One region of the Streptomyces rishiriensis genome, then DNA from elsewhere that is predicted to be linked to it. Evidence: riboswitches for the same ligand, from Rfam matches in the RefSeq annotation. Region 1 holds a riboswitch; the other holds the start of a gene.
The links. A riboswitch is a leader RNA that binds a small molecule or an ion and turns the genes downstream of it on or off. The one in region 1 is predicted to bind glycine.

Region 2: another riboswitch for glycine. It lies ahead of gcvP (aminomethyl-transferring glycine dehydrogenase); the one in region 1 lies ahead of gcvT (glycine cleavage system aminomethyltransferase GcvT).

Annotation. Positions count from the first base shown of each region.
Region 1 is NZ_JAUSWV010000002.1:5,905,724-5,911,422, reverse strand. Features, by position in the region: gene QF030_RS28905 (enhanced serine sensitivity protein SseB) at 216-1,028, opposite strand; gene QF030_RS28900 (AAA family ATPase) at 1,108-1,791, opposite strand; glycine riboswitch at 1,971-2,070, shown strand; glycine riboswitch at 2,071-2,186, shown strand; gene gcvT (glycine cleavage system aminomethyltransferase GcvT) at 2,229-3,371, shown strand; gene gcvH (glycine cleavage system protein GcvH) at 3,491-3,868, shown strand; gene glyA (serine hydroxymethyltransferase) at 3,883-5,160, shown strand; gene QF030_RS28880 (L-serine ammonia-lyase) at 5,236-5,699, shown strand, end outside.
Region 2 is NZ_JAUSWV010000002.1:1,472,987-1,478,685, forward strand. Features, by position in the region: gene QF030_RS08970 (TOBE domain-containing protein) at 1-233, shown strand, start outside; gene gcvP (aminomethyl-transferring glycine dehydrogenase) at 284-3,169, opposite strand; glycine riboswitch at 3,352-3,447, opposite strand; gene QF030_RS08980 (PRC-barrel domain-containing protein) at 3,560-3,931, shown strand; gene QF030_RS08985 (nucleotidyltransferase domain-containing protein) at 3,937-4,398, opposite strand; gene QF030_RS08990 (DNA polymerase IV) at 4,496-5,699, opposite strand, start outside.

The sequences.
Region 1 (5,699 bases):
CCGAGCCGGTCGCGGCAGTGCCAGCGCTCACTTTTTATCGCCCCTTCGAGAAAACGTCCCGCGTTGGAGTCCAGCTTAGGCGCTCTGCCCGGCCGAGCCGTTGGGAGCTCGGGACCGACTGCGCGCCGGCGGACGCGCGTCGGGTGCGGCGGGGCGCGCCCCGCGGCGGGGCCGCGGCCGAGGACAGCCCCGCGCCCCGTCAGGCGGGCTGCTCCTCAGACCTGGTGGAACCCCGTGTAGAAGGGGCGGACCCGCTCCCTCAGCCAGTCGCCCACCGGATCCTGGGCCACGTCCAGGAGGACCAGGTTGACCGGCCACGGGGCCGGCGTCCTGCCCAGCGCCCTGCCCAGGGCCTCAAGGGGCAGGGCCCTCAGGTCGCCTTCGAGGTGGGAGAGTTCCACGCCCACGAACATCACCGGGTCCGCCGTCTCGATGACGGCCAGGCAGCGGCGGGCCGTGCGGACCACGCCCGTGGCCTCGAACTCCGCCGAGGCCGCGGCCAGGAAGTCCATCGGCTCGTCCTGCCAGTCGGGCTCGTAGAGGCGGACCCGTCCGCCGCCCGCGGTGCCGTCCGGCGAGGTGCGGCCCGCCCGGCACAGCTCGGCCACGGCGGGCGGCGGCAGCGGGATGCCGACCACGCCGTCCGGGTTCACCAGGATGCCCACCTGCGGGGGCAGTCCCCGGGCGAACTCCACGGCCGGCGCGATCGTGAACGACATGTGGGAGCCCACGACCTGCCGGAACTGTTCCTCGGAGCTGAAGACCGGCACGTACACCTGGCCCTCGAGCTCCATCGTGGGCAGGTCCAGAGGGCCGCTGTGCGGGCCGCCGCCGCCGGGCAGCGGCACCCAGACGAAGCTGCGTCCGAGCACCTCGACGATCCGGCCGCCGGCTCCCGGCACGCCGAGGGAGACGGAGAGCACCTCCTCCAGCTCGTTGCCGGGCCATCCGCCGTGCGGATGGGGGTGCGCCTGCGCCGGAAAGTCCGCGGAGTAGTCCGTCGGAAAGTTCGCCGGGGGGAAATCCATCTGCCTACCGCCTGCTGAGAACCGCTCACTTCGCTGTGGCCGAAAGGCTAGCGGGTACCCGGGGGTCGCGCCCGAGCCCTCAGCCCGTGAACCCGATGCGGCGCAGCGCGTCGGCCGCCGCGCGGTCGAGCAGCACCGCCGAGCCGCAGCCTGCGGGCAGCCGGCCCTTCTCCACCGAGCGCACCAGACGGGAGGCGGCGTGGCGGTGGCGCAGGAACGCGTACCGGGAGACGCCCCGACCGCGCTCGCGCTGCCCCTCCAGTGCCGTGTCGGCGCCGACGTCCAGCAGCAGCAGGTGGAGGACGCCGCCGCGGCGGCGGGCCTCGCGGGCCAGCCAGTCACGGACCCAGGCCTGCGTGCCGCAGTCGTGCACGACGACGCCCGCACCGCCGCGCAGCGCCCTGCGCAGTCCGGCGTAGTGGGCGAGCCGGACGAGGGGGCGGTAGAGGCCGTAGGGCAGGAAGCGGGGGGCGCGGGCGTCCCAGCGGTCCCGGGTGTCCTGGGAGTCGACGCGGACGCCCTGCACGGTCCGCCGCATGAGCGTGGACTTGCCGCTGCCGGGCAGACCGGTGACCACGACCAGGTCACGGGGGCCGAAGAGCAGTCCGTGCGGGCTGCGGCCGGCTCGCTCGCGCAGGTCGCGGACGACGGGCGCCGGCTGCGGGCCGCACGCCTCCCGGGCCGGGGCGACGGGCTGCGCGGGCAGCGCGATCCCCGAGCCGGTCGCGAATGCCGTGGACCTCGCCGTGGTCGTCCTGTTCACCGTGATCGTCCTCCCCTGGGGTCCGATGGTGTCCTCATCCCCACTGAGCGTAAAGAGAAGGTAATGCGCCGCGTCCGGCGATTTCGTGCGCGTACCGACACAAGCCGGTTACAGATGCGGCCTGCCGTGATCGGGGCGAGCCGTGCAATGATGGCCGCGCCAACTGCATACCGGCCGTTTGAATCCGCGCGGGAGAGTCCTCAGCAGCAGCTTCGCTGGGGCGCCGAAGGAGCAAGTCCCTCCCTTGAATCTCTCAGGCCCCGTTACCGCGCGGGCGAGGCACATCTGAAAAGCGGGCCGCTCTCCAGTGGCCCCACCCAAGGTGCAAGTCATGACCGATCCCTTCCCGGGTTGTCATGGCGAACCTCTCAGGTTCCGATGACAGATGGGGAGGAACGACCTCGCCGTGCCGTCATGCCTTGGGAGACGAACGCCCGATGAGCAGTACCGACCCCGCTTCCGCCCAGAACGCCGGGCAGCGCCTCACCGCCCTCGACGCGGTGCATCGCGCGCTCGGCGCGACGATGACCGACTTCGCCGGCTGGGACATGCCGCTGCGCTACGGCTCCGAGCGCGACGAGCACCAGGCCGTCCGCACCCGGGCCGGGCTCTTCGACCTCTCGCACATGGGCGAGATCACCGTCGCCGGCCCGCAGGCAGCCGCCCTCCTCGACTTCGCCCTGGTGGGCAACATCGGGGCGGTCAAGGCCGGCCGCGCCCGCTACACGATGATCTGCCGGGCGGACGGCGGCATCCTGGACGACCTGATCGTCTACCGGCTGGCCGAGACCGAGTTCATGGTGGTGGCCAACGCCTCCAACGCACAGGTCGTGCTGGACGCGCTGACCGAGCGCGCCGAGGGCTTCGACGCGGTGGTCCGCGACGACCGTGACGCCTACGCGCTGATCGCCGTGCAGGGCCCCGAGTCCCCCGGCATCCTCGCGGCCGTCACCGACGCCGACCTGGACGGCCTGAAGTACTACGCCGGCCTGCCCGGCACCGTCGCCGGCGTCCCCGCCCTCATCGCGCGTACCGGCTACACCGGCGAGGACGGCTTCGAGCTGTTCGTGCGGCCGGAGCACGCCGTCGAGCTGTGGCAGTCGCTGACCAAGGCCGGCGAGGGCGTCGGGCTGGTGCCCTGCGGCCTGTCCTGCCGGGACACCCTGCGCCTGGAGGCGGGCATGCCGCTGTACGGGCACGAGCTGAGCACCTCCCTCACCCCGTTCGACGCGGGTCTGGGCCGGGTGGTCAAGTTCGACAAGGAGGGCGACTTCGTCGGGCGTACGGCGCTGGAGGAGGCCGCCGGGCGAGCCGCCTCGCAGCCCCCGCGCGTCCTCGTCGGCCTGGTCGCCGAGGGCCGCCGGGTCCCGCGCGCCGGATTCGCCGTGGTCGCCGACGGCGCAGTGATCGGCGAGGTCACCTCGGGCGCCCCCTCCCCCACCCTCGGCAAGCCGATCGCCATGGCGTACGTCGACGCCGCCCACGCGGCGCCGGGGACCCAGGGCGTCGGCGTGGACATCCGAGGCAGCCACGAGCCGTACGAGGTCGTGGCGCTGCCGTTCTACAAGCGCCAGAAGTAGACACTGGGCGCGTCGACGCCCCGCCCGCGCGTGACGCTGCGCACATGTGCGCTGCTCCCCTGCGGTTCCAGCAGTCCCCCATTCACCAGCACCCTCCCGCGTACAGGAGAATTCAGGCCATGAGCAACCCCCAGCAGCTGCGCTACAGCAAGGAGCACGAGTGGCTGTCGGTCGCCGAGGACGGCGTCTCGACGGTCGGCATCACCGAGCACGCGGCCAACGCGCTCGGCGACGTGGTCTTCGTCCAGCTCCCCGAGGTCGGTGACACGGTGACCGCGGGCGAGACCTGCGGCGAGCTGGAGTCGACCAAGTCGGTCAGCGAGCTGTACGCGCCGGTCTCCGGCGAGATCGTCGAGGTCAACCAGGACGTCGTCGACGACCCGGCGCTGGTGAACTCCGCCCCGTTCGAGGGCGGATGGCTGTTCAAGGTACGCACCGCGGGCGAGCAGGACGACCTGCTCACCGCCGACGAGTACACCGCCTTCACCGCCGGCTGAGGAGTCGTAGACGCATGTCCGTCCTGAACACGCCCCTGCACGAGCTCGACCCGGAGATCGCCGCCGCGATCGACGCCGAGCTGAACCGCCAGCAGTCCACGCTCGAGATGATCGCCTCGGAGAACTTCGCTCCGCTCGCGGTGATGGAGGCGCAGGGCTCGGTCCTGACCAACAAGTACGCCGAGGGCTACCCGGGCCGCCGCTACTACGGCGGCTGTGAGCACGTCGACGTGGCCGAGCAGATCGCGATCGACCGGATCAAGGAGCTGTTCGGCGCCGAGTACGCCAACGTCCAGCCCCACTCGGGCGCCTCCGCCAACCAGGCCGCCCTGTTCGCGCTGGCCCAGCCCGGCGACACGATCCTCGGCCTGGACCTGGCGCACGGCGGTCACCTGACCCACGGCATGCGGCTGAACTTCTCCGGCAAGCAGTTCGACGTGGTCGCCTACCACGTGGACGACGCCGGCCTGGTCGACATGGCCGAGGTCGAGCGGCTCGCCAAGGAGCACCGCCCGAAGGTGATCATCGCGGGCTGGTCGGCCTATCCCCGGCAGCTCGACTTCGCCGAGTTCCGCCGGATCGCGGACGAGGTCGAGGCCTTCCTGTGGGTCGACATGGCGCACTTCGCGGGTCTGGTCGCGGCCGGTCTCCACCCGAACCCGGTGGAGTACGCCGACGTCGTCACGTCCACCACCCACAAGACGCTGGGCGGCCCCCGCGGCGGCATCATCCTCGCGAAGAAGGCGTTCGCGAAGAAGCTGAACTCGTCCGTCTTCCCGGGCTTCCAGGGCGGCCCCCTGGAGCACGTGATCGCGGCCAAGGCGGTCTCGTTCAAGGTCGCCGCGACCGAGGACTTCAAGGAGCGCCAGGCCCGCACGGTCGAGGGCGCGAAGATCCTCGCCGAGCGCCTGACCGCGCCGGACGCCCGCTCGGCCGGGGTGAACGTCCTCTCCGGCGGCACCGACGTGCACCTGATCCTGGTCGACCTGCGCGAGTCCGAGCTGGACGGTCAGCAGGCCGAGGACCGGCTCCACGAGGTCGGCATCACGGTCAACCGCAACGCGGTCCCGAACGACCCGCGGCCGCCGATGGTCACCTCCGGACTGCGGATCGGCACGCCCGCCCTCGCGACCCGCGGCTTCACCGCCGCCGACTTCGCCGAGGTCGCGGACGTGATCGCCGAGACGCTGAAGGCGCCGTCCCCGTTCGCGGAGGCCGACGCGGCGGCGCTGAAGGCCCGGGTCACGGCCCTGGCCGACAAGCACCCGCTGTATCCCGGTCTGAGCGAGTAGTTCCCTTTCCCGGGTGCCGCGCACACTGTGAGGTGTGGGCGGCACCCCGCACCACCCCGTACTGAGGAGTTCCCCGTGGCCATCTCGGTCTTCGACCTGTTCTCGATCGGCATCGGCCCGTCCAGCTCCCACACGGTCGGCCCGATGCGCGCGGCCCGTATGTTCGCCCGCCGGCTGCGGGGCGAGGGTCTGCTGGACTCCGTCGCGTCGGTGCGCTGCGAGCTGTACGGCTCGCTCGGCGCGACCGGCCACGGCCACGGCACGCCCAAGGCGGTGCTGCTCGGCCTGGAGGGCTCCTCCCCGCGCACGGTGGACGTGGAGGGCGCGGACGACCGGGTGGAGCAGATCAAGAGCTCCGGACGGCTGCGGCTGCTGGACTCGCGCGAGATCCCGTTCTCCTACGACGACGACCTGGTCCTGCACCGCCGCAAGGCCCTGCCGTACCACGCCAACGGCATGACGATATGGGCCCACGACGCCCAGGGCGCCGAGCTGCTGTCGAAGACGTACTACTCGGTCGGCGGCGGCTTCGTCGTGGA
Region 2 (5,699 bases), 4.4 Mb from region 1:
AGGTCTCCCTGGCCACCGCTCGGGTCGACGGCCTGTCCATCCGCAACCAGCTCACCGGCACGATCACCGGCCTGGTGACGGGCGAGGTCATGGCCTCGGTGAAGGTCTCCATGGACGGCGGCGAGCTCACCGCCGTGATCACCAGGGAAGCAACCGCCGACCTCGGCCTCTTCGTCGGCTCCGACGTGATCGCACTGATCAAGGCGACCGAGGTGTCCCTGGCCACGGCGTAGCGCGCGCGAGGGCCCCCGCCCGGAACGGACGGGGGCCCTCACCCACTCGCTCAGTCCTCGTACGCGTCCAGCGGCGGGCACGAGCAGACCAGGTTCCGGTCGCCGAAGGCCTGGTCGATCCGGCGCACCGGCGGCCAGTACTTGTCGGCGGCCGACACCCCGGCCGGGAAGACGGCCTCCTCACGCGTGTACGCGTGCTCCCACTCCCCGCCCAGCGCGGCCGCGGTGTGCGGGGCGCCACGCAGCGGGTTGTCCTCGGCCGGCCACTCGCCCGCCCCGACCTTCTCGATCTCCGCGCGAATGGCGATCATCGCCTCGCAGAAACGGTCGATCTCGATCAGGTCCTCGGACTCGGTCGGCTCGATCATCAGCGTCCCGGCGACCGGGAACGACATCGTCGGCGCGTGGAATCCGTAGTCGATGAGCCGCTTGGCGACGTCGTCGACGCTCACGCCGGTCGCCTTGGTCAGCGGCCGCAGGTCGATGATGCACTCGTGCGCGACGAGCCCGCCCGGCCCGTTGTAGAGCACCGGGTAGTGCGGCTCCAGCCGCTTGGCGATGTAGTTGGCGCTCAGCACGGCCACCTGCGTGGCCCGCTTGAGCCCCTCACCGCCCATGAGCCGCACATACGCCCACGAGATCGGCAGGATCCCGGCGGAGCCCCAGGGAGCCGCGGAGATCGGCCCCACCCCGGTCTCCGGCCCGGCGGCGGGCTGGAGCGGGTGGTTCGGCAGATACGGCGCCAGGTGCGACCGTACGGCCACGGGTCCGACGCCCGGGCCGCCGCCCCCGTGCGGGATGCAGAACGTCTTGTGCAGGTTCAGGTGCGAGACGTCGCCACCGAAGTGCCCCGGCTTGGCGAGACCGACCAGCGCGTTGAGGTTGGCGCCGTCGACGTACACCTGCCCGCCCGCCTCGTGCACCTGGGCGCAGATGTCGGCGACGTGCTCCTCGAACACCCCGTGCGTCGACGGGTAGGTGATCATCAGCACCGACAGCTCGTCCCGGTACCGCTCGATCTTCGCCCGCAGGTCCTCGACGTCGATCTCGCCGTCCTCGGCGGTCTTCACGACGACGACCTTCATGCCGGCCATCACGGCACTGGCCGCGTTCGTGCCGTGCGCGGAGGACGGGATGAGGCACACCGTCCGCTGCTCGTCACCGTTGCCCCGGTGGTACCCGCGGACGGCGAGCAGCCCGGCCAGTTCGCCCTGAGACCCGGCGTTCGGCTGGAGCGACACCTTGTCGTAGCCGGTGACCTCGGCGAGCTGCTCCTCCAGCTCGCGGATGAGCGTCAGATAGCCCTCCGCCTGCTCGGCCGGCGCGAAGGGGTGCAGCTGCCCGAACTCGGGCCAGGTCACCGGCTCCATCTCGGTGGTCGCGTTGAGCTTCATCGTGCAGGAGCCCAGCGGGATCATGCCCCGGTCCAGCGCGTAGTCCCGGTCGGCGAGCCTGCGCAGGTAGCGCAGCATCGCGGTCTCGGAACGGTGCTGGTGGAAGACGGGGTGCGTCAGGATCGCGTCGGACCGCAGCAGCCCGGCGGGCAGGGAGTCGGCGGTGGCCGCGTCGAGCGACTCGATGTCGCCGTCCACCCCGAAGGCGGCCCAGACGGCGGACACCTGCGCCCGAGCGGTCGTCTCGTCACAGGCGATCGACACCTGGTCGGCGTCCACGAGGTGCAGGTTGACCCCGCGCTCCCGCGCGGCGGCGACGACCTCGGAGGCCTTCCCCGGCACCCGTACGGTCAGCGTGTCGAAGTACGAGGCATGCACGACCTCGACGCCGCCGGCCTCGAGCCCGGCGGCCAGGACCGAGGCGTACCGGTGCGTGCGCAGGGCGATCGCCCGCAGCCCGTCGGGGCCGTGGTAGACGGCGTACATCCCCGCCATCACGGCCAGCAGCACCTGCGCCGTGCAGATGTTGCTCGTGGCCTTCTCGCGTCGGATGTGCTGCTCACGCGTCTGCAGAGCGAGCCGGTAGGCCTTGTGCCCGTCGGCGTCCACCGACACGCCCACCAGCCGCCCGGGCAGGCTGCGCGCGAACTGCTCGCGGACGGCCATGTAACCGGCGTGCGGACCGCCGAAGCCCATCGGCACACCGAACCGCTGCGTCGTACCGACCGCGATGTCCGCCCCCAGCTCGCCGGGCGACTTCAGCAGCGTCAGCGCGAGCAGATCCGCGGCGACCGTGACGAGCGCGCCGAGCCCGTGCGCCTGGTCGATGATCGCCTTGAGGTCCCGCACGGCACCGGAAGCGCCCGGGTACTGCACGAGCACGCCGTTGATCTCCCGTGCGGCGATCTCCGCCGGAATCCCGTCGCTCAGGTCGGCGACGACGACCTCCACGCCCGTCGGCTCGGCGCGGGTCTCGATCACGGCGATGGTCTGCGGCAGCGCGTCCGCGTCGATGAGGAAGAGGCCCTTCTTGTTCTTCCCCATGCGCCGGGACAGCGCCATCGCCTCGGCGGCGGCCGTGCCCTCGTCGAGCAGCGAAGCGCCGGAGGTCGGCAGCCCGGTGAGGTCCGCTACCACGGTCTGGAAGTTCAGGAGCGCCTCGAGCCGGCCCTGGGAGATCTCCGGCTGATACGGCGTGTAGGCCGTGTACCAGGCCGGATTCTCCATGACGTTGCGCAGGATGACGGGCGGCGTGAAGGTCCCGTAGTAGCCGAGCCCGATCATCGGAGCGAGGACCTGGTTGCGGTCGGCCAGCGAGCGCAGCTCGGCCAGCACCTCGGCCTCGGTGCGCGCGCCCGGCAGGTCCAGCGCGTCGGCGTTCTTGATCACATCCGGGACCGCTGCGGCGGTGAGCTCGTCGAGCGAGCCGTAGCCGACCTGTGCGAGCATCTTGGCCCGCGCTTCGAGGTCGGGCCCGATGTGGCGGTGTTCGAAGGGAATTCCCTGCTCGAGCTCGGCGAGCGGAATGCGATGGGCGGTCATTACGGAGGCCTCCTGGTCTGACACGACCTTCGAGGGTCACCACGGTGGGTACCCGGACGGCCTCCCCCTCTGTCATCTCAACCTGAGAGCTTCACCGGGTCCCCGAGGGCACCCGGCTTTCACCGTCGGTGAGAGCGGAAGCCGTCGACGCCGTCGGCACCCGCCCTGCTTTCCAGAGTGACCTCGTCCGTGCGGTACGTGAGCCTGAGAGATTCCGGGGAGGATTTGCTCCTTCGGCGCCTCCGGTGATGTCCGGAGGACTCTCCCGCGCGGTGTCAGCAGCCATTGTCAGACTACCAGCGGGGTCAATGAGTCTCGCTCGAGTGGCCGCTCGTCCCGATGTGCTCTTTTGTAGTGCTTACGGATGAGTTGCGACCAAGTGGAGGGCCCGTGCAGACCGACATCGATCCGCGCAACCTGATAGGCCGCAAGGCGTTCGACCGCAACGGCACCAAGATCGGGACCGTCGACGAGGTCTACCTCGACGACGCCACCGGAGTGCCGGAGTGGGCGGCCATACGCACCGGTCTGTTCTCCCGCGACGCGTTCGTCCCCCTGGAGCCCAGCCGGCTGGTCGAGGGCACCCTGCACATTCCCTTCGACCGGGGCCTGATCAAGGACGCTCCCGACTTCGGTGTGGGCCGCCACCTCTCCCCGGAGCAGGAACTCCAGCTCTACCACCACTACGGCCTCGACGTGGGCGCTCCTCCCCCGCTCCCCGACCACGACTTCGGCCGACTGGCCGGCACGGAGGACGGCTGAGCCCCTCAGCCGCAGGCCTGTATCAGCGCCCCGAGAATCCCGGCGGGGTCGTACAGCGGCCGGGCGCCGTCCGTGACGACTCTTCGGGTACCGGCGTCGACCGGGTCGGTCCGTGCCCAGCGGGCAGGCCCGACGTTCACCTCGACCTCCAGACCGGAGGCGGTCGCATACCGCCATTCGGTGACGGTCCCCCGATCCCGGACCCGGATCACCTCTCCCAGAGCCGGCTCCCGAGCCCACCCGTCGTCCTCGGCGTACCGGGCTGGCGCCGTCGACAACACCACAAGGTCGACATCCGAGTCGGGACCCGCTGTCCCACGTGCACAGGACCCGACGAGCAGCAGCCCCACCACATCGCTCCGGTTCCCGGCCCACCGGGTCATCCTGTCCACCACCCGGCGCATCTCGGCCTCATGCTCCGGCGACACCCCGGCCGGGTCCGCGAACCGGCCTCCGTGCAGCTTCATGCAGCTCCCTCCCCATCCCCCACCGGTGCCACCCGCGTGCCACCGCTCCGACCCACCTCGCAGTTCGAACCGCTTCACTCTGTGTAACTGATCCACCTCACGCAGAGTTCCCGGACTCCGCCTCCGACGGCTGCGCCTCTTCCGAGGGCTGCACCTCGGACGGTTGCCTTTCCGAGGACTTCACTTCAGGATGCGGTGCTCCCGCCGCCGCCCCGCCGTCGTCATCCGGTCTTCGTCGCACCAGAGGCAACGGATCCGCCGGCTCCAGCGCCGGATCGTCGGTCCTGAAGGTGCGCACCCGTCCCGGCTCCGACTCGGGCGTCTCGAACCGCACGGTGACCCGGCCCAGCCCACTGCCCTGCACCCATCCGTGCCCGAGCTCGGCATGCCGCACGTCGTGCCCCGGGCGCCACTGGCGCTCGACCGGCACCGGCACCTCGCCGACGGGCTCGGCAGCGACTTCCTCCTCGGGCCCGACCACCCGCTCCTCGGCCGCCTGCGCGAACAGATCCTCCTGCGTGAAGTCCGCCAGCCCGCTCACGCCCACCCCGAGCAGCCGCACCCCGCCCGTGGTGTCCACCGACTCCAGCAGCCGGGCCGCCGCCTCCCGGACCACCGCAGGATCGTCGGTGGGCCCGCGCAGGGTCTCGGACCGGGTGAGCGTGGAGAAGTCGTACCGCCGCACCTTCAGCACGATGGTCCGCCCCGACAGACCGGCCTCCCGCAGCCTGCGCACACATCGGTCCGCGAGCCGCTGCACCTCCAGCTCCACCCGGATCCGGTCGTGGATGTCCACGTCATAGGTGTCCTCGACGGAGACCGACTTGGCCTCCCGCTCCGCCACCACGGGCCGGTCGTCGCGGGCCAGCGCCATGGCGTACAGCGCGTGCCCGTGCGCCTTTCCCAGCAGCCGCACCAACTCGTCCTCACCGGCTTCGGCGATCTCGTCGATCGTGAGGATCCCGGCCCGGCGCAGATGGTCCCCCGTCGCCGGACCGACCCCCGGCAGGGTCCGCACCGGCAGCGGGCCGAGCAGGGCCCGCTCCGTCCCCGGCGCGATGAGCACCAGGCCGTCCGGCTTCGCCTGCTCGGAGGCGATCTTCGCCAGCATCTTGCAGGAGGCGAGGCCCACCGAACCCGTGAGCCCGGTGACGGCCTGTATGTCCGCGCGCAGCCTGATCCCCGCCAGCCGCGCCGACTCGCTGTCCCAGGCCGCTCCCCCGGCATCCAGGTCCACGAAGGCCTCGTCCAGGCTCAGCGGCTCCACCAGCGGCGACAGCGCCCGCAGCAAGCCCATGACC